4 regions of the Mesorhizobium sp. B1-1-5 genome follow, and region 3 is predicted to be linked to each of the others. Evidence: riboswitches for the same ligand, from Rfam matches in the RefSeq annotation. Region 3 holds a riboswitch; each other region holds the start of a gene.
What was found. A riboswitch is a leader RNA that binds a small molecule or an ion and turns the genes downstream of it on or off. The one in region 3 is predicted to bind cobalamin.

Region 1 (5,576 bases), on a different contig from region 3:
CCGGCTTCCGGGAAGAACGCCGCGCTCAAGCCCACCGACAGCGAGGCGCCAGCGACATAGACCAACTCGTCCGCCGCCGATTCGAAGGCAAACGCCGTGTTGAGCTCCGGCCGGTCGCGGAAGATCTCGGTCCAGCGCGCCCTGACCAGCGCCGGGATGCTGGGCATGGCGGCGGCAAGCAGCGCCGACCCGAACAACGTCCAGACCGGCCAGTGCTGGTTGGCCGCGACGATCAATGTCGCGAAGGAAAGCACCGAGACGAGCGTCATGGGTGCTGCGATCGCCGTCTGGCCGCGCCGGTCCACCAGCCGCGACACTTGCGGCGACAGGAAAGCGTTGACCAGCGCATAGATCGCCGAGACGGCGCCGGCCAGCCAATATTCGCCATGCGTCTGCGACAGCATCGCCACGATGCCGATCGGCGCCATGGCGATCGGCAAGCGCGCGATGAAAGCCGCCGCGGCGAAGCCTTTCGTGCCGGGAGCCCGAAAGATGTCCGAATAAGGGTTTCGCATGATCCTGCTCCTCGACAACGGTGCACACTAAAATTACATACGCTGCGTATGACTGTGAGATAGTTCATACGCCACGTATGTCAATTGGCATACGAGGCGTATGTGAATAGGGCCAGAACCATGCACAGACCGCGCAAGGAGATGATCGCCGAGACGCGCGCCAAGCTGATCGCAGCCGCTCGCCATGCTTTCGGCACGATAGGCTATGCCGAGGCCTCGATGGACGATTTCACCGCGTCGGCCGGCCTCACGCGCGGCGCGCTCTACCATCATTTCGGCGACAAGAAGGGACTGCTGCAGGCGGTGATCGCCGAGATCGACGGCGAAATGGCTGTGCGGGTGAACGAGGTGGCTTCGAAAGCGCCGACCCGCTGGCAGCATTTCGTCGACGAATGCACCACCTATATCGAGATGGCGCTGGAGCCGGAAATCCAGCGCATCATGTTCCGCGACGGCCCGGCGGTGCTCGGCGACCCGGCGCAGTGGCCGAATGCCAGCGCCTGCACCGCCTCGATGACCAACCATCTGACCAGGCTGCAGGAAGAGGGCGAGGTCGTTCCGGAGCTTGATCCCGAGACGACCTCACGGCTGATCAATGGCGCCAGCAGCCAGGCCGCGCAGCGCATCGCCAATTCGACGGACCCCGAGGCAACCTCGAAAAAGGCGATCGCTGCCTTCAAGCAGTTGCTCGAAGGCTTGCGAAAGAAGCCTTGACGGCACGCTCGGGTAACCAAGCCACCGGCTTGTGCACCGGTTTCGGGCCGGCGCAACCCTGCCGCGATTGACAATCGCCGGGGCAAGCGCATGCTCCTTCGCCATCTATTACAGCGCCGCGCGTTCTTTGAACGCGCAAAGGAACGCTGTAAAACTTTAATTCGGCGCATGATCCTTTTCCGAAAATCGATTCCGATTTTCGGGGTCATGCGCAGGATGAGGGGGACTCGGGGCATGTGGGACTTCAGCATCGCCAGATCTGTGTCGATCATGATGCGGACATGGCCGTTCATCGTCTTTCGCATGATCGTCTATTTCGGCATCACGGTCGCCTACATCATGGCGACCGGCACGGGCGCCAGCGTCGGCTACGGCGTCGGTCACATCTCGACCGATCCCGACGGGCCGGTGTCCTTCGCGCTTTGGGGCGGCGTGGTCGGCTTCGGCGTCGTCTCGATCGCCGTCTACTGGATCCGCGAATACATCCTCTATGTGTTGAAAGCGGGCCATATCGCCGTCATGGTGCATCTGATCGACGGCCATGACATTCCCGACGGCCAGGGCCAGATCGCCTACGCCAAGGAAGTGGTCACCCAGCGTTTTGCCGAGGCGAATATCCTTTTCGTCGTCGACCAGCTGGTCAAGGGCGCCATCCGAGCCATCACCGGCCTGATCGGCGGCATCGCCGCCTTCCTGCCCATTCCGGGCCTGAGCGGCATCGTCAGCTTCATCAACACGGTGATCCGCCTGTCGCTGACCTATGTCGACGAGATCATCCTCGGCTACAACATCCGCATCAATTCGAGCTCGCCTTTCGAGACGGCGCGGCAAGGCGTCGTGCTCTACGCGCAAAACGGCAAGCACATGGTCAAGAACGCCGTCTGGCTGGCGGCGATCATGTGGGGCGTGTCCTTCGTCATCTTCCTGTTGATGCTGGCGCCCGCAGCCGCCATTCTGTGGGTCATGCCGGGCCAGCTTGCCGGCTGGGCTTTCGTGCTCGCCATCGTCTTTGCCTGGGCCTTCAAGGCATCCTTCATCGAGCCTTTTGCCATCGCCTCGCTGATGCAGGTCTATTTCGAAGCCATCGAAGGCCAGGTGCCCAATCCCGAATGGGATCGGCGGCTCGCCGAGACCTCGTCCAAATTCAGGGAACTGCGCGACAAGGCGCTGGGCTCTCTCGGCGGTGGCTCGCGCTGGGATACGCCAAGGGCCGCCTGATCATGGCTTTGATGCGCTGCCGAGCTTTGCGATCGCCGATTTGAGCGGCGTCTCGCCGGCGCCGCGAAACGTCTCGCTCATGATCAGTTCGGGCAGCGGCAGGCGCTTGCCCCAGCCATGCGCCTCGAGGTCCGGCTTCGGCGCGAAGGCCGAGACGCGGCCGACGCAGAGATAGGCGATCGGCGTGACATGCTCGGGGATCGCGAGAAGCCGCTTCAGCGCTTCGGTCTCGATGATGCTCACCCAGCCGACGCCGACGCCCTCGGCCCGCGCCGCCAGCCAGAAATTCTGCACTGCGCAGACGGTGCTGTAGAGGTCCATCTCCGGATTGTGCCAGCGCCCGAGCGGCGAGTCCTTCGAGCGCTGCCGGTCGCAGGTGATGCACAGATTGAGCGCGCTTTCGCAGATGCCTTCGAGCTTCAGCTTGCGGTAGAGCGCCTGCCGTTCCGCCTCGATCGCCGGCAATTCCTGCTCGCGCGCCGCGAGGAACAGGTCGCGCACTTGTCTGCGTCGCTCGGCATCGCGGATGACGATGAAATTCCACGGCTGCATATAGCCGACCGACGGGGCGTGATGGGCGGCGGTGATGAGCCGGGCCAGCACGCTGTCGTCGAGATCGTCGGGGACAAAATGGCTGCGCACGTCGCGCCTGGTGAACATCGCCCGGTAGACCGCGTCGCGCGCCAATTGGTCAAAGTCGTCGCCGCTCGCGGCGATCGCTGCTGCCGTCATCGCTTTTCCCCTTGCGACAAGCAGTCCCCCGCCTGACCAAGCGGAAAACCATGTCTGCCGGGCCGGTCTTCTGGCTCGGGATCGTCCCGCATCCGGCGCCTTCCCGTCTTCGACAGTGGCGTTTGCCGGCGCGGTCCCCCTTACAGTGTTGGGCACGCCACGGAGTTCAACCGTGTTCCCGATTCTCCCGCGTCGCGGGCACCAGGCAGCGACGCGACCTTACAGCGAAGTTCGGGCCGCGCCAATGGCGTTAGCGACACGGCAAGACGCGATTTTCCCCAGCCATTCGGCCTGCCAAACATGGTCATTCGGCCGCCAGGTCCCTAGATTAGGCGCCATGGCCACCCGTCTCTACACGCATCCGATCTTCCTGGAACACCTCACCCCGCCCGGTCACCCCGAGCGGCCCGACCGCCTGCGCGCCATCGAGCGCGTGCTGGACGACGAGGCTTTTGCGGCGCTCGACCGCGTCAAGGCGCCGGAAGGCGACGAGAAAACGATCCTCTATGCGCACCCCGAGGATTTCGTCGAGCGCGTGCGCGCGGCGATCCCTGACAGCGGGATCGTGTCGATCGACGCCGATACCAGCGCCAGCCCGAAAAGCTGGCAGGCCGTGATCACCGCGATCGGCGGTGCCAATGCGGCGGTGGACGACGTCTTCGAGGGTCGTGCGGCAAACGTCTTCGTCGCCGCGCGTCCGCCTGGACATCATGCCGAGAAGACCACGGCGATGGGTTTTTGTCTGTTCAACACGGCGGCGATCGCCGCCCGCTACGCCCAGAACAAGCATCAGGCCGAGCGCGTCGCCATCGTCGACTGGGACGTCCATCACGGCAACGGCACGCAGGACATTTTCTGGGACGACCCGTCGGTGCTCTATTGCTCGACGCACCAGATGCCGCTTTACCCAGGCACCGGCGCGAAGGGCGAGACCGGCGCCGGCAACATCGTCAACGCGCCGCTTTCGCCGCAGACCGGCAGCGACCTGTTCCGCGACGCATTCCTGTCGCGCGTGCTGCCGTCCATCGATGCGTTCGCGCCGGACCTGATCATCATTTCCGCCGGCTTCGACGCGCACCACCGCGATCCGCTGGCCGAGATCAACCTGACCGAGGACGATTTCGATTGGGCGACAGGCCAGTTGATGGAGCGCGCCGGGCGCCATAGCGCCAACAGGCTCGTCAGCCTGTTGGAAGGCGGCTACGATCTGCAGGGACTGGCATTTTCAGTCGCCGCCCATGTCGGGCGGCTGATGAAGGGATAGGGTATGGCATTGGAAGGCAATGAGGACGTCAAGGCGATGAGCTTCGAACAGGCGCTCGACGCGCTGGAGAAGATCGTCGATGATCTGGAGCGCGGCGACGTTCCGCTCGACCAGTCGATCAAGATCTATGAACGCGGCGAAGCGCTGAAGGCGCATTGCGACCGGCTGCTGAAAGCGGCCGAGGACAAGGTCGAAAAGATCAGGCTTTCGCGCGACGGCAAGCCGGTGGGAACTGAACCGCTGGACGCCGACTGAGGTGTTGATATTCAGGTGAGGCCGGCCTGCAAATGGCAACTTCCTGCGCTTCCGGTGCTCACGTACTTCAAGTACGCTCCGCTCCGGTTCTCGGAAACCACCATTTTCGGCTCGGCCTGACCTGAATCTCAACACCTCAGTGGATGATCTCAGACCGGGTAAGGGCAGAGAAAGCAGGTAAGGAGTTCAAGCCATGTGCCGCAACATCAAGACCTTGGCCAATTTCGAGCCGCCGGCGACCAATGACGAAGTGCATGACGCCGCACTTCAGTTCGTGCGCAAGCTTAGCGGCTCGACCAAGCCGTCCAAGCGCAACGAGCATGCCTTCTACCATGCCGTCGAGGCGATCGCGGCTGTCGCGCGCGAATTGATCGATTCGCTCGAAACCAACCAGGAACCGCGCAACCGCGAGGAAGAAGCTGCCAAGGCGAAGGCCAGGTCGGCGCTGCGTTTCGCCTGAGGATCCGACATGAGTTTCTTTCCGGGAAACGACCCTGAACCCGGCGATGCCTTCGCCTGCGACCAGATCGAGCTGATGGTCGTTCCGAACGCCAAGGACATCGGCGGCTTCGAGGTGCGCCGCGCCTTGCCGACGGCGAAGCGCCGGCTGGTCGGGCCGTTCATCTTCTTCGACCGCATGGGCCCTGCGATCCTGCGCGCCGGCCATGCGCTCGACGTGCGCCCGCATCCGCATATCGGCCTGTCCACCGTCACTTACCTGTTCGACGGCAGGATCAGGCATCGGGATTCGCTCGGCACCGAAATGGTGATCGCGCCGGGCGACGTGAATCTGATGACAGCCGGGCGCGGCATCGTTCATTCCGAGCGCACGCCGCAGGAATTGCGCGGCGCGCCGATGTCGGTCTCGGGCTTGCAGA
Region 2 (5,576 bases), on a different contig from region 3:
TGTCCATGACAGGAGGATTTCCCATGACCGTCCACAATCACCCCGGCAAGGACCGTATCGATGCGGTGCGCGCCTTCAACCGCTTCTACACCCGCCAGCTCGGCCTGCTCGAAGAGGGCCTGCTGAAAAGTCCGTTCTCGCTGACCGAGGCGCGGGTGCTTTACGAGCTCGCCCATCGCGATGGGCTGGTCGCAAGCGACCTGGTGCACGACCTCGGCCTCGACCCCGGCTATGTCAGCCGGCTCTTGAAGAAATTCGAGGAGCGCGGCCTGGTCGGACGCGAAGCCAGTGAGACCGACGCGCGCCGCGCCTCGATCGCGCTGACGCCAGCCGGCAGGGAAGCCTTCGCGCCTCTCAACCAGGATTCGCATGACCAGGTGCGCGCGCTGCTCGATCGCCTGGCGCCGGCCCACCAGGAGCGGCTGGTCAAGGCTATGCGCACCGTCCAAGACTTGCTCGGCGACAGACCTGAAGCCAAGGTTCCCTATATCCTGCGGCCGCTGCAGGTCGGCGACATCGGCTGGATCACGCACCGCCAGGGCATGCTCTATGCGCAGGAATACGGTTGGGACGAGACCTACGAGGCTCTGGTCGCAGAGATCCTCGGTGAATTCGTCAAGAACTTCGTCCCGCAATGGGAGCGCAACTGGATCGCCGAGCGCGAAGGCGAGGTGGTCGGCTCGGTCTTCGTCATGCGCAAATCGCCCAAGGTCGCGAAGCTCAGGCTGCTCTACGTCGAACCGTCGGCGCGCGGCCTTGGCATCGGCAGGCGGTTGGTCGACGAATGCATTACCTTCGCGCGCGCCAAGGGCTACAAGACGCTGACGCTCTGGACCAATGACATCCTTGGTTCGGCCCGCCGCATCTACCAGGCTGCCGGCTTCAAGCTGGTCGAGGAAGAACGCCATCATTCCTTCGGCAAGGATCTTGTCGGGCAAACGTGGAATCTCGAGCTTTAGCGCTTTTCCTTCTCCCCTTATGGGGTGAGAAGAGGTCCGCGTAGCGGACGAAGAAAGCCAATTGCTTGGCTTTTCGAACTTCGAACGCCCTGAGCCAGCGAAGGGCCGGGTGGTGTCGCCGAAGGCGACGGATGAGGGGTGCTCCAGGGAAAACCGGCGTCTCACTCCGCTGGAACACCCCTCTTCCGTCTCGGCGCTGCGCGCCGATCCACCTTCTCCCACAAGGGGAGAAGCGAAAGCGCTCATCCTTTGACCGGCACCCAGATCTCCAGCCCGCCATTGCCGGTGCGGGCATCGAACTCGGGCCCGTAGCGCTCGAACTCGGGCGCGTCGGCGATCTCGTGTCCGGAGACCGGCAGCCACTTGTTCCAGATCGTGTTGACGGTCCGGCGGATGGTCGAGATGTGCTCGCGATGCGAGAACACCGCATATTTCTGCGCCGGCACCCGCACGCGTTGGAAATCCTTCGGCAGGTCGGAGAAGTCCAAAACCTCGACGCCGACGACATAGTCGAAATTGCCGGCATCGTCGCCATTCGTGCACACGCCGTAGAAGACGCCGGGCACCTCGCCCGGAATGTTGCCGATATAGGGGGCGAAGCGCTGCCACTGCATCGGAATGCCGGCGCTGGTCTCGCAGCTGTAGCGCTCGCCGAGCCCGGCGACGAGGAAGGGGCGGCTGGTCTCGAAGCGCGGCGGCTCGAGCGCGGTGAGAAGCGAACTGTCCATCAGCATGGGCTCCACAAGATCGAGGTTTTCGGTCGAGCCTTGCGCGCGCACCAACTCCGGCGTGGTGCCGAACTCATCGCGAAAGGCCCGCGTGAACGCCTCATGCGAGCCGTAGCCGGCATCGAGCGCGACCGAGAGAATGTCGCGCGCGCCGCCGGCCAGCTTGCGCGCCGCTTCGCTCAAGCGGCGTGCCCGCATATAGCCCATGACCGACCGTCCCGTGGCCGCGCCGAAGGCGCGCGTCACATGGAAGCGCGACACGCCGCTGCTTGCCGCTATCTCGTCAAGGTCGATGGCGTCGGGCAGGTGGCTTTCGACGAACCACAGCGCTTTCTCGGTCGGGTTCATGGCTCCTCGCATTTGGCTCGGCGACACTAGCCTCCGCGCCGCCGGCCAGTTTGATCGAAATTGCGCTTTGAGCGAAGTCGAGCGGGTTGACAAGCCAAGGCAATGTATTCTAGCTGGTAATGTTATTACATATCAGAAGGAAATAAACGACTTGTGGCAACGACCCGACGATCCCGCCATGTCTTTCGCACGAGGGGCGGACGAAGGCCCGTTGCGACTCGCACGCGGACAACCTACGATAGCTGCGTCATGGTCCCCGAGCCGCAAGGCGAGGGGTGAAAAGGGAACACGGTGAGGCTCATCCGAGTCGAGGCCGTGGCTGCCCCCGCAACTGTGAGCGGCGAGCTCCATCCGAAACGCCACTGGCCGGCAAGGCTGGGAAGGCGGATGGCGTAACGACCCGCGAGCCAGGAGACCTGCCATCGACACGAGTTGACCGGACGGGGTGTGCCGGGAGGAGACGCGGACACCGGTCTTGTCGGCCGGTTCGTCCGGCATCCTTCCGCCGCCATTTTTGGAAAGTGACGGAAATGCTGGACGTCTTTAGCCATCGCATCATCGTCTGTTCGCTGTGCCGCGATACCGTGACCGGGCGTAGGTCCGGCGGGGATTTGTGCGCCGACCTTCGCTCAAGGCTTGCCGAGACTTTGGCGTCGTCATTTGCTGTCGAAACCGTCGACTGCATGGCCGGCTGCTCGCGCCCGCTGACTGTCGCCTTCAACGCGCAAGGCAAGGCCAGCTATCTCTTCGGTTCCATCGACAGCGGCACCGACGCCGGCGCGCTGGTCGAATTTGCCAGGCTCTATGCCTCGCTGCCCGACGGCTGGTGCAATTCCGGCCAGCGCCCGGCAAGGCTCGCCGGCAAGATACTGGCGCGCATCCCCGCCGCGGGCAAGGCCAGGGAGCAGGTCCGGTGAGCGCGCTCCTGCTCGAAGCCCGCGATTTGCGCGCCACGGCAAATGGCCGGATGTTGGTCGAGGATGTCAGCCTGTCGCTGGCAGCGGGCGAGCGGCTCGCCATCATCGGCCCCAATGGCGCCGGCAAGACGACTCTGCTGCGCATGTTATGCGGGGCGTTGTCGCCGAGCCGCGGCGAGGTTCGCCTTGCCGGACGCCGGCTGGACAGGATCACCGCCGCCGAACGGGCGCTCAGCATCGCCGTCGTCGGTCAGACGGACCAGCCGGATCAACGCCTCGCGCTCATCGACTATGTCGAGCTTGGCCGTGTCCCGCACGCCGGTCTGAGGCGCCGGCACGACGATCGCGACATCGTCGTCGAGGCGCTGCGCCGGACTGGGCTGTTGCCGTTGCTCGCGCGCACCGTCGGCTCGCTCTCCGGCGGCGAGCGCCAGCGCGCGCAGCTCGCCCGCGCCATCGCGCAGGAGCCGAAAATCCTGTTTCTCGACGAGCCGACCAACCATCTTGACCCGCGCGCCCGCGGCGAGCTGCTCGAGCTGGTAGCCGAATTCAACATGGCCGTGGTCGCCGTGCTGCACGATCTTGCGCTTGTGGCGCCCTTCGCCACCAGCGTCGCGGTGATGAGCAACGCCCGGCTGCACGCCCTGGCTCCGCCGCGCGAGGCGCTGGCGCAGCCGCTTGTCCGCGAGGTGTTCGGCATCGACGTGCTGCGCCTCCGGCACCCGACCGAGGACCGCGAGCTCACCGTCTTCGAGCTTCCCATGCGCGCTTCCTCGCCGTCCTGAACCTGCACAACCCCAACAAGGAGCATCATCTCGTGAAACGCCTTGCCTTGTCGCTGGCCCTGTCGCTCGTCGCCTCGGCCGCCTTCGCTTTCCCGGTCACCGTCGACAGCTGCGGCAAACCGCTCACCTTCGATGCACCGCCGAAACGCGCCGTCATCCAGGATCTCAATATGGCCGAGATGGCTTTCGCGCTGAAGCTGCAGCCGTCGATCGTCGGGCTCACCGGCATCACCGGCTGGTATAAGGTCGGCCCTGAGTTCAAGGCCGAGCAGGGCGCCATCCCGGAGCTGGCGCCAAAATATCCGACGCTCGAAAACCTCGTCGCCGTGCAGCCGGATTTCTTCTTCGCCGGCTGGTATTATGGCATGAAGCCGGGCGGCGAGGTGACGCCCGACACGCTTGCCCCGCATGGCATCAAGACGCTGGTGCTGACCGAGAGCTGCGTCCATCTCGACAAGAACCGGCCCGCCGCCTCGATGGACCTGCTTTATGGCGACGTCGAGAAGCTGGGCAAGATCTTCGGCAAGCAAGCGGAGGCCGAAAAGCTGGTCGACGGCTGGAAGGCCGAGCTCGCCGGCATCATGGCGAAGGTGGGTGGCCGCAAGGGCACGCGCGTCTTCCTCTACGATTCCGGCGAGGACAAGCCCTTCACCGCCGGCAGGTTCGCCATTCCCAACGCCATTATCGCCGCCGCCGGCGGCGAAAACATCATGGCCGACATGGAGACGAGCTGGGGCAACACCGACTGGGAGACGGTCGCCTCGCGCAATCCCGAGTTCCTCATCCTGCTCGATTACCAGGATGGCGGCGGCTACAGGAAACTGCTCGATTTCCTTAAAGTCCATCCGGCGATGAAGGAGACGGACGCGGTCAGGAACGAGCGCTTCGTGGCGCTGCGCTACGCCGAGCTGACGCCCGGACCCGCCAACATCGAGGCGATCGGCAAGATCGCCAGGGCCATGCATCCGGAGGCGTTTTAGGTCTGAGGCACGGATGAGCTGGGACTGTTGCCGTTGATGGATAGCCTGCCTTGGAGAATGGCGAAAACGCCCCTCACTTCGTCATCCACGGGCGGAGCAAGGAGCGAAGCGACGCGGCGCAGACCCGAGGATCCATTCCGTGGCTTTCGAGCGTTGCAACCGTGCGGAATTCTACGCGGTCGATCTCCGCGCGCCAGGTCACGGAATGGATTCCAGGGTCTCCGCGACGGCGCTTCGCGCCTGCTTCGCCCTGGAATGACGAAGTCGCGGAGACCTCGGCCAATCTCGAACGTCGGCGCGGCGATAGTAGGTCCGACGACGTGAACTTGCGTTATACCCCGTTCATCCTGGCGATGGCGCTGGGCGCTATCCTGCTGGTTGCGCTCGCGCTGCTTTCGATCGCCTATGGCTCGACGCTGATATCCTTGCGCGAGGTCGTCGGCGCGCTGGCGCATGCGGCCGGGCTCGACAGCCGCGGCCCATCGGGCCCGGTCGGCAGCATCGTCGTCGACCTGAGGTTGCCGCGCACGCTGCTGGCGATCGCCGTCGGCGCCGGCCTCGGCGTCGTCGGCGCGCTGCTGCAGACCGTCACCCGCAATGACCTCGCCGACCCGTTCCTGTTCGGCCTCTCCTCGGGCGCGGCAGCCGGCGCCGTTTCGGTCATCACCGTCTTCGGCGACAGTTTCGGCATCTGGACGCTCCCGCTCGCCGCCTTCACAGGCGGCATGCTGGCGGCGGCGATCGTGCTTCTGTTGGTGTCGCGGGTGAGGGGTCAGGGGCCGGAGCGGCTGATCCTTGCCGGCCTCGCCGTCTCGTTCATGTTCACCGCGCTGACCAACTACCTCGTCTTCGCCGGCGA
Region 3 (5,576 bases):
TGAGGAATAGCCGACATGCTCTCTTCCGACAACCGGAAAAATGTGGCCCCAATCGACCCCTCCGACCTGACGATCGGCGATCTGCTGGTTGCGCTGGCCGATCATACGGACACGCCGCTGGTGTTCCGCTGTGGCGGGCGGCCGGTAAAGCCGGGCTATCATGTCACCGAGGTGAAGGCTGGACAGTTCGCGGCGCTGGATTGCGAAGCGAATCCAGAATCATGGTCTGAGATCTTCGTCCAGCTGTGGGACGTGGACGAGGGCGGGCCGGTCCATATGCCGGCCGGCAAATTCGCCGCGATCATCCGCAAGGTGGCGGATCATGTGGCGCTCGATCAGGCGGCGAAGTTGACCTTCGAGGTCAGCGACGGGGTTCGCCCGATGGAATTGCACCGGGCGGCCCAGCCGAGCCTTGTTGGCGGGACCGTCGAGGTCGAGCTGTCGCCGCGGCCGTCAAGCTGCAAGCCGCGCGACCGCTGGCTGGAAGAACAGAAGGCGGCAAGTGGCTGCGGAGCGAGCCGCTGCTGTTGAGCCCGCGAATGGTGACGCGCCGCGCCTGATCAAAACCGGATCATGCCATTGGCTTGCAATAAATAGAGGCCCACGAGAACGATGGCGATCAGCGCCACCCAAACAGCTGTCTTGCTCATCCGCGAAATCCTATTGATCGGCGATAGTGAACGCGCGCGCTACGGTTGTGTTCCCGATATGCCGGGTTGCACATCGCCTAGGCAGGATCAAGTCACGAATTGCTGGACGACGAGCGTCCGTGCATAGTGGCGGCAATGGCGCCTGGTCGATGAAGATGGCTATGGATGACAAAGCGGACAATCCGGGCGTGGCGGTGTTCCCGCCGCTGCTCTTTCTCGTGGCGCTGATCGCGATGCTGGCGCTGCGCTATGTCTGGCCGCTGGCGATCGGCGGCCGCCCGCTGACCATCGTGCTCGGCATAGTGCTGGCAGTACTGGCGGTTGCGATCATCGCCTGGGGACGCTCGATCATGTTGCGCGGCGGCACCAATGTGAACCCGACGCTGCCGACCACCGCGATCATCACCGGCGGCCCGTTCGGCTTCACCCGCAACCCTCTCTATGTCGGCCTGATGGGGCTGCTTCTCGGGATCGGGCTGCTCTTTGACAGCTGGTGGGCCGTCATCGCAACCATCGCGAGCTTCCCCATCCTGCATTACGGCGTGGTGCTGCGCGAGGAAGCCTATCTGGAACGCAAGTTCGGCGAACCCTACCGCGCCTACAGGGCGAGCGTGCGCCGCTATCTTTGAGCATCAGTCCTTCGGCGCGTTGCTGTAGAGCGCCACGCCGACGCGGTCGTTGCGCCGCCACCGCACCAAAGCGCGATAGGCCGTATCGTCGGCCGGGACCTCGAGCAGAAAGCGGTCCGGGATTTCTACATTGGCGCCGACGCGCAATTCCGCGCCCTGCTCGTGCTGATTTCTGACCGAGCAGCCGATCCTGACGCCGGCGGCGATGATCGTGGCTTGCTTGAGCACGAATTCGCGCGCATGAAGACGTCGCTCGGTCTCGGGAAAACTGGCCATATCCGGCGGGCTCCTCAGGCAAGGCTCTCCTCGCCATGGGGCCGCACCATAGCAGCGAAGCGTTTCCGTTCCGTTAGCGATCACTGAAACGGTGGTGTGCCGGCTTGATATGCCGGCCGGGTCCACGGATGGAGCGTTCACGCCTGAGCGTTCAGCCGGCGACAGTGACGCCGCTCGCGCGCAGCACCCAGCGGCGGCCGTCGCCACGGAACTCGGTGAGCGACAGCGGCTCGATATCGATCTTCCAGACCGAGGAAAGCGGCGCGCCGAGCACATGCGCCATGGCGGCGCGGATCGGCACGGCATGCGTCACCGCGATGGTGTGACCGCTCTCGCCGGCCAGCCGCTCCATCAGCGCAGCACCCCGCCGGGCGACGGCGGCGAGCGATTCACCGCCATGGGGCGCCGCGTCTGCGTCGGCGAACCAGGCCGCCATGCCTTCCGGGTCCTCGGCCTGCACCTCCTCGAAGCTTTTGCCGGCCCAGCGTGCGAAATCCTGCTCGGCAAGCAGCGGCTCGACCGTCGCGTCAAGTCCGAGCGCCTCGGCCGTCCGCCGCGCGGCCAGCGCCGGACTTGTCCAGACACGGTCGGCGCGACGCAGCGAAGCGGCCAGCGCGCCGGCGCGATCGAGGGCGCGCTGCTCCGGCGGCTCATCGTTCGGAAAGCGGCCCTTGCGCATTCCGGGCGTCGCTCCGCTTGCGATCATCGTCAGGCGGACAAGCATGAAAAACTCCGTGGCCCAGCGAAAAACAGGCCTCAAGTAGCCGTGCCGCCATTACATGTCGTTGACAGGCGAACGAAGTGCTGACAAGTGTCTTAGTGCTATACGGGATTGGAAGCCGGTGCGAGTCCGGCACGGTCGCGCCACTGTGATCGGCACCAGCCGAAAGTCAGGCCTTATTCCGCAGCATCGTTCGATCAACGGGACGCAGTATCCCACGGGAGGTCAATATGTCCGACACCACCTTCGCCCCCAGCTACGGCCCGGTTGCGATTCCGGTCCGCGAGCTTCTGCCCTGGGCCATCCTCGGCGGGCTGCTTTTGATGCTGGCGATCTATTTCGTCGGTGCGGAAGAAGGCGCGACCTCGCTGATCCGCGGCACCTATGTGCACGAATTCGTGCATGACGGCCGCCACCTGCTCGGCTTCCCCTGCCACTAAAGCGGTTCAGCATCGCTGAGCCCGCTTTCGATTCTGATCTAACGCAATTCCGGACGGAAAACCGCTACGCACTTTTCCTGGAATTGCTTGGTTGGCTTAACGCAATTCCAGACGGAAAACCGCTACGCACTTTTCCTGGAATTGCTTAGAGGGATTAGTGACATGGTTGGAAAACTTTTGCTGCGCGGCATGCTTGTCGGGCTGGTCGCCGGGATTCTGGCGTTCGCCTTCGCCCGTGTCTATGGCGAGCCGCAGGTCGACAAGGCGATCGCCTTCGAGGAACAGCAGGCCCAGGCCGCCGGCGAGGCGCCGGAGCCCGAGTTGGTCAGCCGCGCCACGCAAGCCGGCATCGGCCTGGCAACCGGCGTGCTGATCTATGGCGCCGCGGTTGGCGGGCTGTTCTCGCTGGTCTTCGCCTATGCCTATGGCCGGCTGGGCTCGCTCGGACCGCGCGGCACCTCGGCGGTGCTGGCGTTGCTCGGCTTCCTGGCCGTGATCGTGGTGCCCGGCCTCAAATATCCGGCCAACCCGCCCGCGGTCGGCAATGCCGAAACGATCGGTTACCGCACCGAGCTGTTCTTCATCATGATCGTGATCTCGATCGCGGCGATGGTGGCGGCGGTGGGTCTGGCGCAGCGGTTGTGGAAGCAGCTCGGCGCCTGGAACGCTTCGATCGTGGCCGGGCTCGCCTTCCTCGTCGTCTTCGCTTTGGTGAAGGCGGCGCTGCCCGACATCAACGAAGTGCCGGAGAACTTCTCGGCAGCGGTGCTGTGGCAGTTCCGCGTCGCCTCGCTCGGCATCCAGCTGGTGTTGTGGACCGTCGTCGGGCTCGGCTTCGGCGCGGTCGCCGAGCGCGTGGTCGCGGTTCGCGACCAGCGCGGCCCGGCACGCCGCTACGCCTGAAATCCCGTGCGTTGGCCGCCACTGTTTCGCGCCCTGGCGGCCAAAGCGGCTCAACGGTCGGTACGACCGCAGAGCCACTTTGGTCTTTTGTTTTCTCGCAATTCCGGACGGAAAACCGCCGCACACTTTTCCTGGAATTGCTCGGTTGCGGCGCTGCTCGCATTTCTGGCCGCCACATCCGCGCAAGCGCATAGCGGATCCTCGGCCCCGCCTCCTCCAGGCATCCAGATCCCCAGCCTGACCCACGGCCAGATGGCCGTCATCGCGCGCCATCGCGGCGAGATCCTCGACCTCGCCCTGCGCCAGACCGCGACCGACCCAACCTTCCGCCGGCTCTACAATCACGGCAATCTGCAATTCACCTATTGCCTCTGGGGCTTGATGCCGGGCAGCCTCGGCGACGAGGAAAGCCCGTTCAACGAATGCAGCCACGCCTATTTCGCCGCCGCCAAGGCGCTGCTCACCTATATGGCCACGATGCCTTCAGCTGAACGGGGTGCGAAGGCGCTGATCTCGGACATCGATGCCGAGATGGTGCGCAGCGGCGCGTCGTGGATCCTGTGCCAGTACAGCGGCGAGGCCTTCAGCACCGGCGCGGTCGTCGAGCCACGCTGGCGCGACATCTTCTTCCACTTGCCGAGCCTTGCGGTGATCCTCGGCACTGTGGCCGCGCTCGGCGCCGCCGCATGGTCGATTATCGGCGCGCCGCGTAGCCGCACGGCCTAGGGGCTTTTCACCGTTTCACGGAAACCGAGCGCGCATCACAATTCCGCGAGCGCGATGGCATCTCGGAACGGCAGACGTTTTCATTTGGGCACCTGGGCTGAACACAGGAGCAAATCATGCATGGAAGAATCATAGCTGGCCTCGCGTTAGCAGCCTCCCTTGGAATTGCCCAACCCTCCCTTGCCGCGCCCGACTGGAAGGCGGTAGCGCAGGCGCTCGGGAAATCCGGCACAGAAGCACCAGGGGGAGTCTACCGCGTCGGGCTGCCTCGCTCCGATCTGAAAGTCACTCTCGACAGCGTGGAACTCAAACCGGCCTTGGCGCTCGGCTCATGGCTCGCATTCAAACCCATGGGCGATCACGACGCCATGGTAATGGGCGATCTCGTGTTGACCGTGCCAGAGATCGACCCCGTGATGATGAAACTGATTGAAAGCGGGATCGAGATCACGGCCCTCCACAATCACCTGCAGAGAGCCCAGCCGGAGACGATGTATATGCACGTCCTTGGTCACGGCGATCCGGAAAAATTGGCCACCGCGCTGCATTCAGCGTTGCAGCAGAGTGCGACGCCGCTTTCTGACGCGCCGGCGAGCGCCGCCGCTGCTTCGAAGTCAATTGATCTCGATACGTTGATCATCGACCAGGCGCTTGGCCACAAAGGCAAGGTCAACGGCGGCGTCTATCAAGTCAGCATCCCGCGAGCGGAGACCGTCAAGGACGATGGTATGGAAGTGCCGGATGCAATGGGCTCTGCGATTGCCATCAATTTCCAGCCGACCGGAAGTGGCAAGGCCGCGATCACCGGCGATTTCGTCCTGATCGCCTCTGAAGTGAATCCGGTACTACGAGCTCTGCGGGAAAGCGGGATAGAGGTGACCGCTGTGCACAACCACATGCTCGACGATCAACCCCGGCTATTCTTCATGCATTTTTGGGCAAATGACGATGTCGGGAAGTTGGCCAAAGGGCTGAGGCTGGCGCTCGACCAAGTGCACCTCAAGACGGGTAGTTGATCTTTGACGCAGTCCCGGCGAAATTCCGAAGGCGGCTGCGTTGGCCCGGCCTGCGTCGAACGGCTGCGGGGCCAGAAAGCGGACATCTACGCCGCATCCTAGTGTTGCGTTCGCCAGGTAGATTTCGCGCTGGTCCTTAAAGAGTGCCTGTATCATCCATGCGCGCGCTCGTGATGGTGGCCTTCCGGTTCGGCCATGGCGAAGGGCAAATCCTC
Region 4 (5,576 bases), on a different contig from region 3:
GGCGACGATGACCTGGAAAACGGGCACACCGGCGCGGTCGAAGAGGGTCTCGGCACCGGGCTCCGCGCCGGAGGCGAAAGCGGTTGCGGTGACGATGGCGGCGGGGTTCGATGTTGCGATGGCATTCTCGACGAAGGCCAGGGATGCCGGGTCTTTGAGGCTGGAGACGAAGATCGGTACCGGGGTGAGCCCTTGCAGCTTCAACGCTTCCACGAGAACGTTGATCGGCGCTACGTCTGCCGCCAACAGCATCGAGCGGTAGAAGAGGATGGGGATAGCCGGGGCGCTGAGGTTGCCAGCGTCGAGTTCCGTCGCCCCCCCCTCTGTCCTGCCGGACATCTCCCCCTCTAGGGGGGAGATCAGCTGTCGCCGGCCCCGGCGCCTTTTCTTCATCGGCATCAAAAAAGCCATCTGCAACATCTCCGATTGGCGAAACCGTCGACCACAGAGCAATCTCCCCCCTTGAGGGGGAGATGTCCGGCAGGACAGAGAGGGGGGCGACGGAGCGCCGACCTTTAAAAGGCTCGGCTCCTCGACGACGCCAACTCCAGGCTCATAATACCCCGCCTTCGGCACGCTGACCGGTTCGGCCACGGCCGCATCCGACCCCGCAAGCCTTGCCAGCCTTTGCACCAGCGCGCTCATATTCGCCGGGCCGCCTTCGCGGAAATAGCCGAGCAGAGCGTCCAACTCGGCGCGCGGCAGGGTCGAGGCTTCGATCAGCCGCTGGTCCTCGTCATGGCTTTCGCCGGGCAGCAATGCCAGCTTGATGCCGCGCTCGCGCGCGACCGCGGCGAGCTGGTCGCAGCCATAGCGCCACCAGTCATAGCCGCCGAGGATGCGCACCAGCACCACCCTGGCGTGGCGGGCGACGCTGTCGATCCACAGGTCCACCGACATCGGGTGCCGAAGGTCGCGCAGCGCCGCCAACCGCATCGATGGTAGCCGCCCCGCATCCGCCGTCCAGGCGGTGGCCAGGCCGGCGAGATCGCTGTCGGTAAAAGACAGTGCCACGACATCCGCAGGCGCCTGCCTGAGGTCGATCGGCTCGGCGAGGTCGTCGAGCGAAGCGGATGTGGTGGTGAGGATGTGCATCGCTTTTTGGTATTAGCCTCAGCCGGCGAGGATACGCTCGATCGCCGGGCGGTTCAGCCCCTTGAGGCCGATGACGACGAGCCGCGAGCGGCGATCGTCCTCGGACGTCCAGGCGCGGTCGTAGTAATGATTGACGCGTGGGCCGACCGCCTGGAGCAGGAGCCGCATCGGCTTGCCGCCGACCTCGACGAAACCTTTGACGCGCAATACGTTTTCCTGCTCGGCGGCAAGGGCGACGCGCTCGGCCAGCTCGTCGGGATTGGTGATCGAGGGGATATCGAGGACGAAGGAATCGAAATCGTCGTGCTCATGGTCGAGCTCGTCGTCGTGATGGGTCTTGCGGTTCTCGATGTCGTCCTCCACCGCAAGGCCAAGGCCGAGCAGCACGGACGGATCGACCTTGCCCTGCGCTGTCGGCACGATCTTGACGGCACGCGCGACATGCTCGCCGATGACGGCGTTGGCACGGGCGGAGCCTGCCGCATCCATCAGGTCGCTCTTCGACAGGATGATCAGGTCGGCGCAGGCGATCTGGTCCTCGAACACCTCCTCGACCGGATCGTCATGGTCGAGGGAATCGTCCGCCGCACGCTGCGCCTGCAGCGCATCCATATCGGAAGCGACACGGCCGTCGGCGAGCGCCGGGCCGTCGACCACGGCGATGACGCCATCGACGGTGACGCGGCTCTTCACGCTCGGCCACTGGAATGCCTGCACCAGCGGCTTCGGCAGAGCGAGGCCCGAGGTTTCGATCAGGATGTGATCGACCTTGGGGTTGAGCGACAGGATTCGGTCGAGCGCCGGCACGAAATCGTCGGCAACGGTGCAGCAGATGCAGCCATTGGCGAGCTCGACGATGTTCTCCTCCGGACAGGAGTCGACGCCGCAGCCTTTGAGAATCTCGCCGTCTATGCCGACATCGCCGAACTCGTTGACGATGATCGCCAGCCGCTTGCCCTTGGCGTTCTCGAGCAGGTTGCGGATCAGCGTCGTCTTGCCGGCGCCGAGGAAGCCGGTGACGACGGTGCAGGGAACACGGGAAACGGATGCGTTCATGGTCGGTCCTTCAGCATGTCGAGGGGAGGGATGCGGGCAACCAGGCCGCGCTTGAGAGAATCGGGCCGGCCGCGCCAGGGGATCAGGCCATCGGTCGAAGTGGCGAAGAGCTTTGCGCCGGCGATGAGATCGGCGCCGCTGGTCGTGTTCAGATCGCCGAAGACGTAGCTCCAGCAGCCGTCGCGCAGCAGCGCCGCGCTTAGCCGGCGCTTGCAGTTGCCGAGGCATTCGACGGTACGGATGTCGATCTTTTCGCCGCAAGCCGCCCGACGCGTGTCTTCGGCAAGCAGCGCGCCGGCGCGCGGATGCGCATCCGACCCGGTCTCGTCGCGGCAGGATGAGCAGACGATGACGGCGACGCCGGCCAAAGCGTCGGGCTCGGACGGAACATCCGCACTGTTTGCCGGGAAACTGCCGTTGCGATCCAAAACCATGCTCCTTGCCCGGAAAACCCGCCGGGCATTCGGATACTTAAAGTCTCAGACGGCAGGTCTCCTGGCTCGCGGGTCGTCGCCCTGAATGCCGCCTTCCCGGGAACATCCCAGTGGTTTTCGGCAGAGGCTCGTCGCTTACAGTTGCGGGGACAGCCGCGGATTTGGGTTTTGGCCCGCACCGCATTCCCTCTTGGCTCCTCCCTTTGCCGGGAGAAGACCGTCTGGGTCAGGATTTAGGCTTACGGCTAGGTCCCTGTCAACGCGCAGCTACGACACCGCGATGTCGGCCAGCGCCGGTCCGACGTCGCCGGCCGGCGTCACTTCGATTGACTCCAGGCCGAGCCAGCCCTGCATCTGCTTCAACTCGTCGAAGAGCTGGGCGGCCGTTTCGGGCGGGGCGCCGGCCTCGGCATAGGCAGCGTGGACACGCAATACGCTGGCCGGGCGATCGGCCCTCAGATCGACGCGGGCGACGATCCGGTCGCCGAGCAGGAAGGGCAGCACGTAGTAGCCATATTGGCGTTTCTCGGCCGGCGTGTAGATCGCTATGCGGTAGCGGAAATCGAAGAGTTTCTCGGTCCTGGTGCGTTCGAAGACGACGGGATCGAAGGGGGCGAGCAGGGCACGCGCTTCTATCCGGCGCGGAAAACGGGCGTCCTTGTGGAGATAGGCGGTCTTGTCCCAACCTTCGACCTTCACCGGCAGCAATTCGCCGGCATCGACCAGTTCCTCGATGCGATCCTTCGTGTCGCCCGGCGCGAGACGAAAATAGTCGCGAAGGTCGCCATAGGTGGCGATGCCATGGGCGCGGGCGGAAATGCGCAGCAATTCGCGATGCGCGTCCTCGACCGAGGGTACGGGCAGGTCGAGCACCGCCTGCGGCAAAACGCGCTCGGGCAGGTCGTAATAGCGTTCGAAGCCGCGGCGGTAGGCGGTGGTGATGCGCCCGGCCCAGAACAGCCATTCGAAAGCGTGCTTGGCCTCGCTCCAGCCCCACCAGCCGCCATTGCCCTTGTGGCCTTCGATATCGGAGGCGGCGATCGGACCGCGATCGGCGACCTCTCTATATATCTCGTCGATCATTTCCTTGCGTTCACGGCCCCATTTCGCCAGGCCGAGATACATCTCGTCGCCCTGCTCGGCGCGCTGCATGCGCCAGCGCATCAAAGGGTAGGTCTCGACGGGCAGGAACGACGCCTCATGCGCCCAGTATTCGAACACGGCGCGCTTGCGGGTGACCGCGGCATTGTCGAGCAGCGTAAGCGGGTAGGGGCCGAGACGCGAATAGAGCGGCATGTAATGCGCGCGCACCACCGCGCTCACGGAATCGATCTGCAAGAGGCCGGTTCGCGAAAGTACCCGCGCAAGGTGGCGGCGATCCGGAGCTCCTGCGGGGCGGGGGTCGTTGAACCCTTGCGCGCCGAGCGCGACGCGCCTCGCCATGGCCAGCGAAATCTTATCCTTCATCAGGTGTCGCCCCGATCGTCCGTTGGATTTTTTAGCCGGTGATTCCTGTCATGCTAGCAGGCAAATGGCGGGAGATATGTCAGGAGAAAAAACTGGAGTAAAAGCTGAAGGAAATCAAACAGGAGCGGATCGGACCAGTTTCTTCCGATAAGGCGTCCAGCGCCGCGATTTGAACAACGTTTGACTTGCGTCACCGAAACCGCTGCGCTAACCCTCGCCGCGTTGCAGCATGGGCCCGTTAAAACGGTTCAGCGGTTAAACTGTCACGCTTCCGCATTAGAGTCCGTTGCTGTAATCAAAGTGAACTGCCCCCGCCGAAGGAAAGTCGCCGCATGAGCGCACTCCTAAGTTCGTACCTGCCTATCGTGCTGTTCATCGCCGTGGCGATGATCGTCGGTCTGGCGCTCATCGTCGCTCCGTTCCTTGTGGCCTACCGCAATCCCGACCCGGAAAAGCTTTCCGCCTATGAATGCGGGTTCAACTCGTTCGACGACGCCCGCATGAAGTTCGACATCCGCTTCTACCTGGTGTCGATCCTGTTCATCATCTTCGATCTCGAGGTCGCCTTCCTGTTCCCGTGGGCGGTGTCCTTCTCGAAGCTCGGCATGCTCGGCTTCTGGTCGATGATGGTGTTCCTGGCGGTGCTGACCATCGGTTTTGCCTATGAATGGAAAAAAGGAGCGCTGGAATGGGATTGAACGACAGTTCAGGCACCCTCGTCGCGCCGAAGCCCAAGGGCATCATCGACCCCAACACCGGCAGGCCGGTGGGGGAGGACGATCCCTTCTTCCTCGAAATCAACAACGAGCTGGCCGACAAGGGTTTTCTCGTCACCTCGACCGAGGCGCTGATCACCTGGGCGCGCAGCGGCTCGCTGATGTTCATGACTTTCGGCCTGGCCTGCTGCGCGGTCGAGATGATCCACACCTCGATGCCGCGCTATGACTCGGAGCGTTTCGGCGTCGCGCCGCGCGCGTCGCCGCGCCAGTCCGACATCATGATCGTCGCCGGCACGCTGACCAACAAGATGGCGCCGGCGCTGCGCAAGGTCTACGACCAGATGCCGGAGCCGCGCTACGTCATCTCGATGGGTTCCTGCGCCAATGGCGGCGGCTATTACCACTATTCCTATTCGGTGGTGCGCGGCTGCGACCGCGTCGTGCCGGTCGACATTTATGTGCCCGGCTGCCCGCCGAGCGCGGAAGCGCTGCTCTACGGCATTCTCCTTCTGCAGAAGAAGATCCGCCGCACCGGCACGATCGAACGGTGAGCCGATGACCCTGGCGTTGAATGAACTCTCCACCTATCTCGGCGAGAAGCTCTCCGGCCGCATCGGCCAAGCCGTGATTGCGTATGGCGAGCTGACGTTTTCGGTTGAACCGGGCAACCTGATCGAGGTGGCGACCTTCCTTCGCGACGATCCGCGCTGCCAGTTCATCTCGATCATCGATGTCTGCGGAGCGGACTATCCGTCGCGCGCCAGGCGCTTCGACGTCGTCTATCACCTATTGTCGCCGAAGCAGA

Region 1: another riboswitch for cobalamin. It lies ahead of bluB (5,6-dimethylbenzimidazole synthase); the one in region 3 lies ahead of FJ980_RS17960 (CbtB domain-containing protein).
Region 2: another riboswitch for cobalamin. It lies ahead of FJ980_RS08670 (DUF1636 family protein); the one in region 3 lies ahead of FJ980_RS17960 (CbtB domain-containing protein).
Region 4: another riboswitch for cobalamin. It lies ahead of FJ980_RS20825 (DUF1636 family protein); the one in region 3 lies ahead of FJ980_RS17960 (CbtB domain-containing protein).

Annotation. Positions count from the first base shown of each region.
Region 1 covers NZ_VFWS01000005.1:763-6,338, forward strand. The annotation lists gene FJ980_RS03230 (MFS transporter) at 1-515, opposite strand, end outside; gene FJ980_RS03235 (TetR/AcrR family transcriptional regulator) at 636-1,229, shown strand; gene FJ980_RS03240 (hypothetical protein) at 1,464-2,447, shown strand; gene bluB (5,6-dimethylbenzimidazole synthase) at 2,448-3,179, opposite strand; cobalamin riboswitch at 3,222-3,400, opposite strand; gene FJ980_RS03250 (histone deacetylase family protein) at 3,517-4,443, shown strand; gene FJ980_RS03255 (exodeoxyribonuclease VII small subunit) at 4,447-4,698, shown strand; gene FJ980_RS03260 (DUF2277 domain-containing protein) at 4,892-5,158, shown strand; gene FJ980_RS03265 (pirin family protein) at 5,168-5,576, shown strand, end outside.
Region 2 covers NZ_VFWS01000016.1:38,860-44,435, reverse strand. The annotation lists gene FJ980_RS08680 (helix-turn-helix domain-containing GNAT family N-acetyltransferase) at 24-959, shown strand; gene FJ980_RS08675 (AraC family transcriptional regulator) at 1,202-2,035, opposite strand; cobalamin riboswitch at 2,269-2,474, shown strand; gene FJ980_RS08670 (DUF1636 family protein) at 2,566-2,952, shown strand; gene FJ980_RS08665 (ABC transporter ATP-binding protein) at 2,949-3,737, shown strand; gene FJ980_RS08660 (ABC transporter substrate-binding protein) at 3,770-4,717, shown strand; gene FJ980_RS08655 (iron ABC transporter permease) at 5,071-5,576, shown strand, end outside.
Region 3 covers NZ_VFWS01000058.1:4,880-10,455, forward strand. The annotation lists gene FJ980_RS17940 (DUF6428 family protein) at 16-531, shown strand; gene FJ980_RS17945 (isoprenylcysteine carboxylmethyltransferase family protein) at 812-1,279, shown strand; gene FJ980_RS17950 (PilZ domain-containing protein) at 1,283-1,555, opposite strand; gene FJ980_RS17955 (histidine phosphatase family protein) at 1,707-2,279, opposite strand; adenosylcobalamin (AdoCbl) riboswitch at 2,363-2,506, shown strand; gene FJ980_RS17960 (CbtB domain-containing protein) at 2,507-2,716, shown strand; gene FJ980_RS17965 (CbtA family protein) at 2,879-3,619, shown strand; gene FJ980_RS17970 (hypothetical protein) at 3,872-4,345, shown strand; gene FJ980_RS17975 (DUF1259 domain-containing protein) at 4,462-5,361, shown strand; gene FJ980_RS17980 (cation diffusion facilitator family transporter) at 5,514-5,576, opposite strand, start outside.
Region 4 covers NZ_VFWS01000078.1:582-6,157, forward strand. The annotation lists partial or broken gene FJ980_RS20815 (cobaltochelatase subunit CobN) at 1-1,095, opposite strand, end outside; gene cobW (cobalamin biosynthesis protein CobW) at 1,114-2,151, opposite strand; gene FJ980_RS20825 (DUF1636 family protein) at 2,148-2,579, opposite strand; cobalamin riboswitch at 2,619-2,822, opposite strand; gene FJ980_RS20830 (winged helix-turn-helix domain-containing protein) at 2,853-4,052, opposite strand; gene FJ980_RS20835 (NADH-quinone oxidoreductase subunit A) at 4,385-4,750, shown strand; gene FJ980_RS20840 (NADH-quinone oxidoreductase subunit B) at 4,741-5,322, shown strand; gene FJ980_RS20845 (NADH-quinone oxidoreductase subunit C) at 5,327-5,576, shown strand, end outside.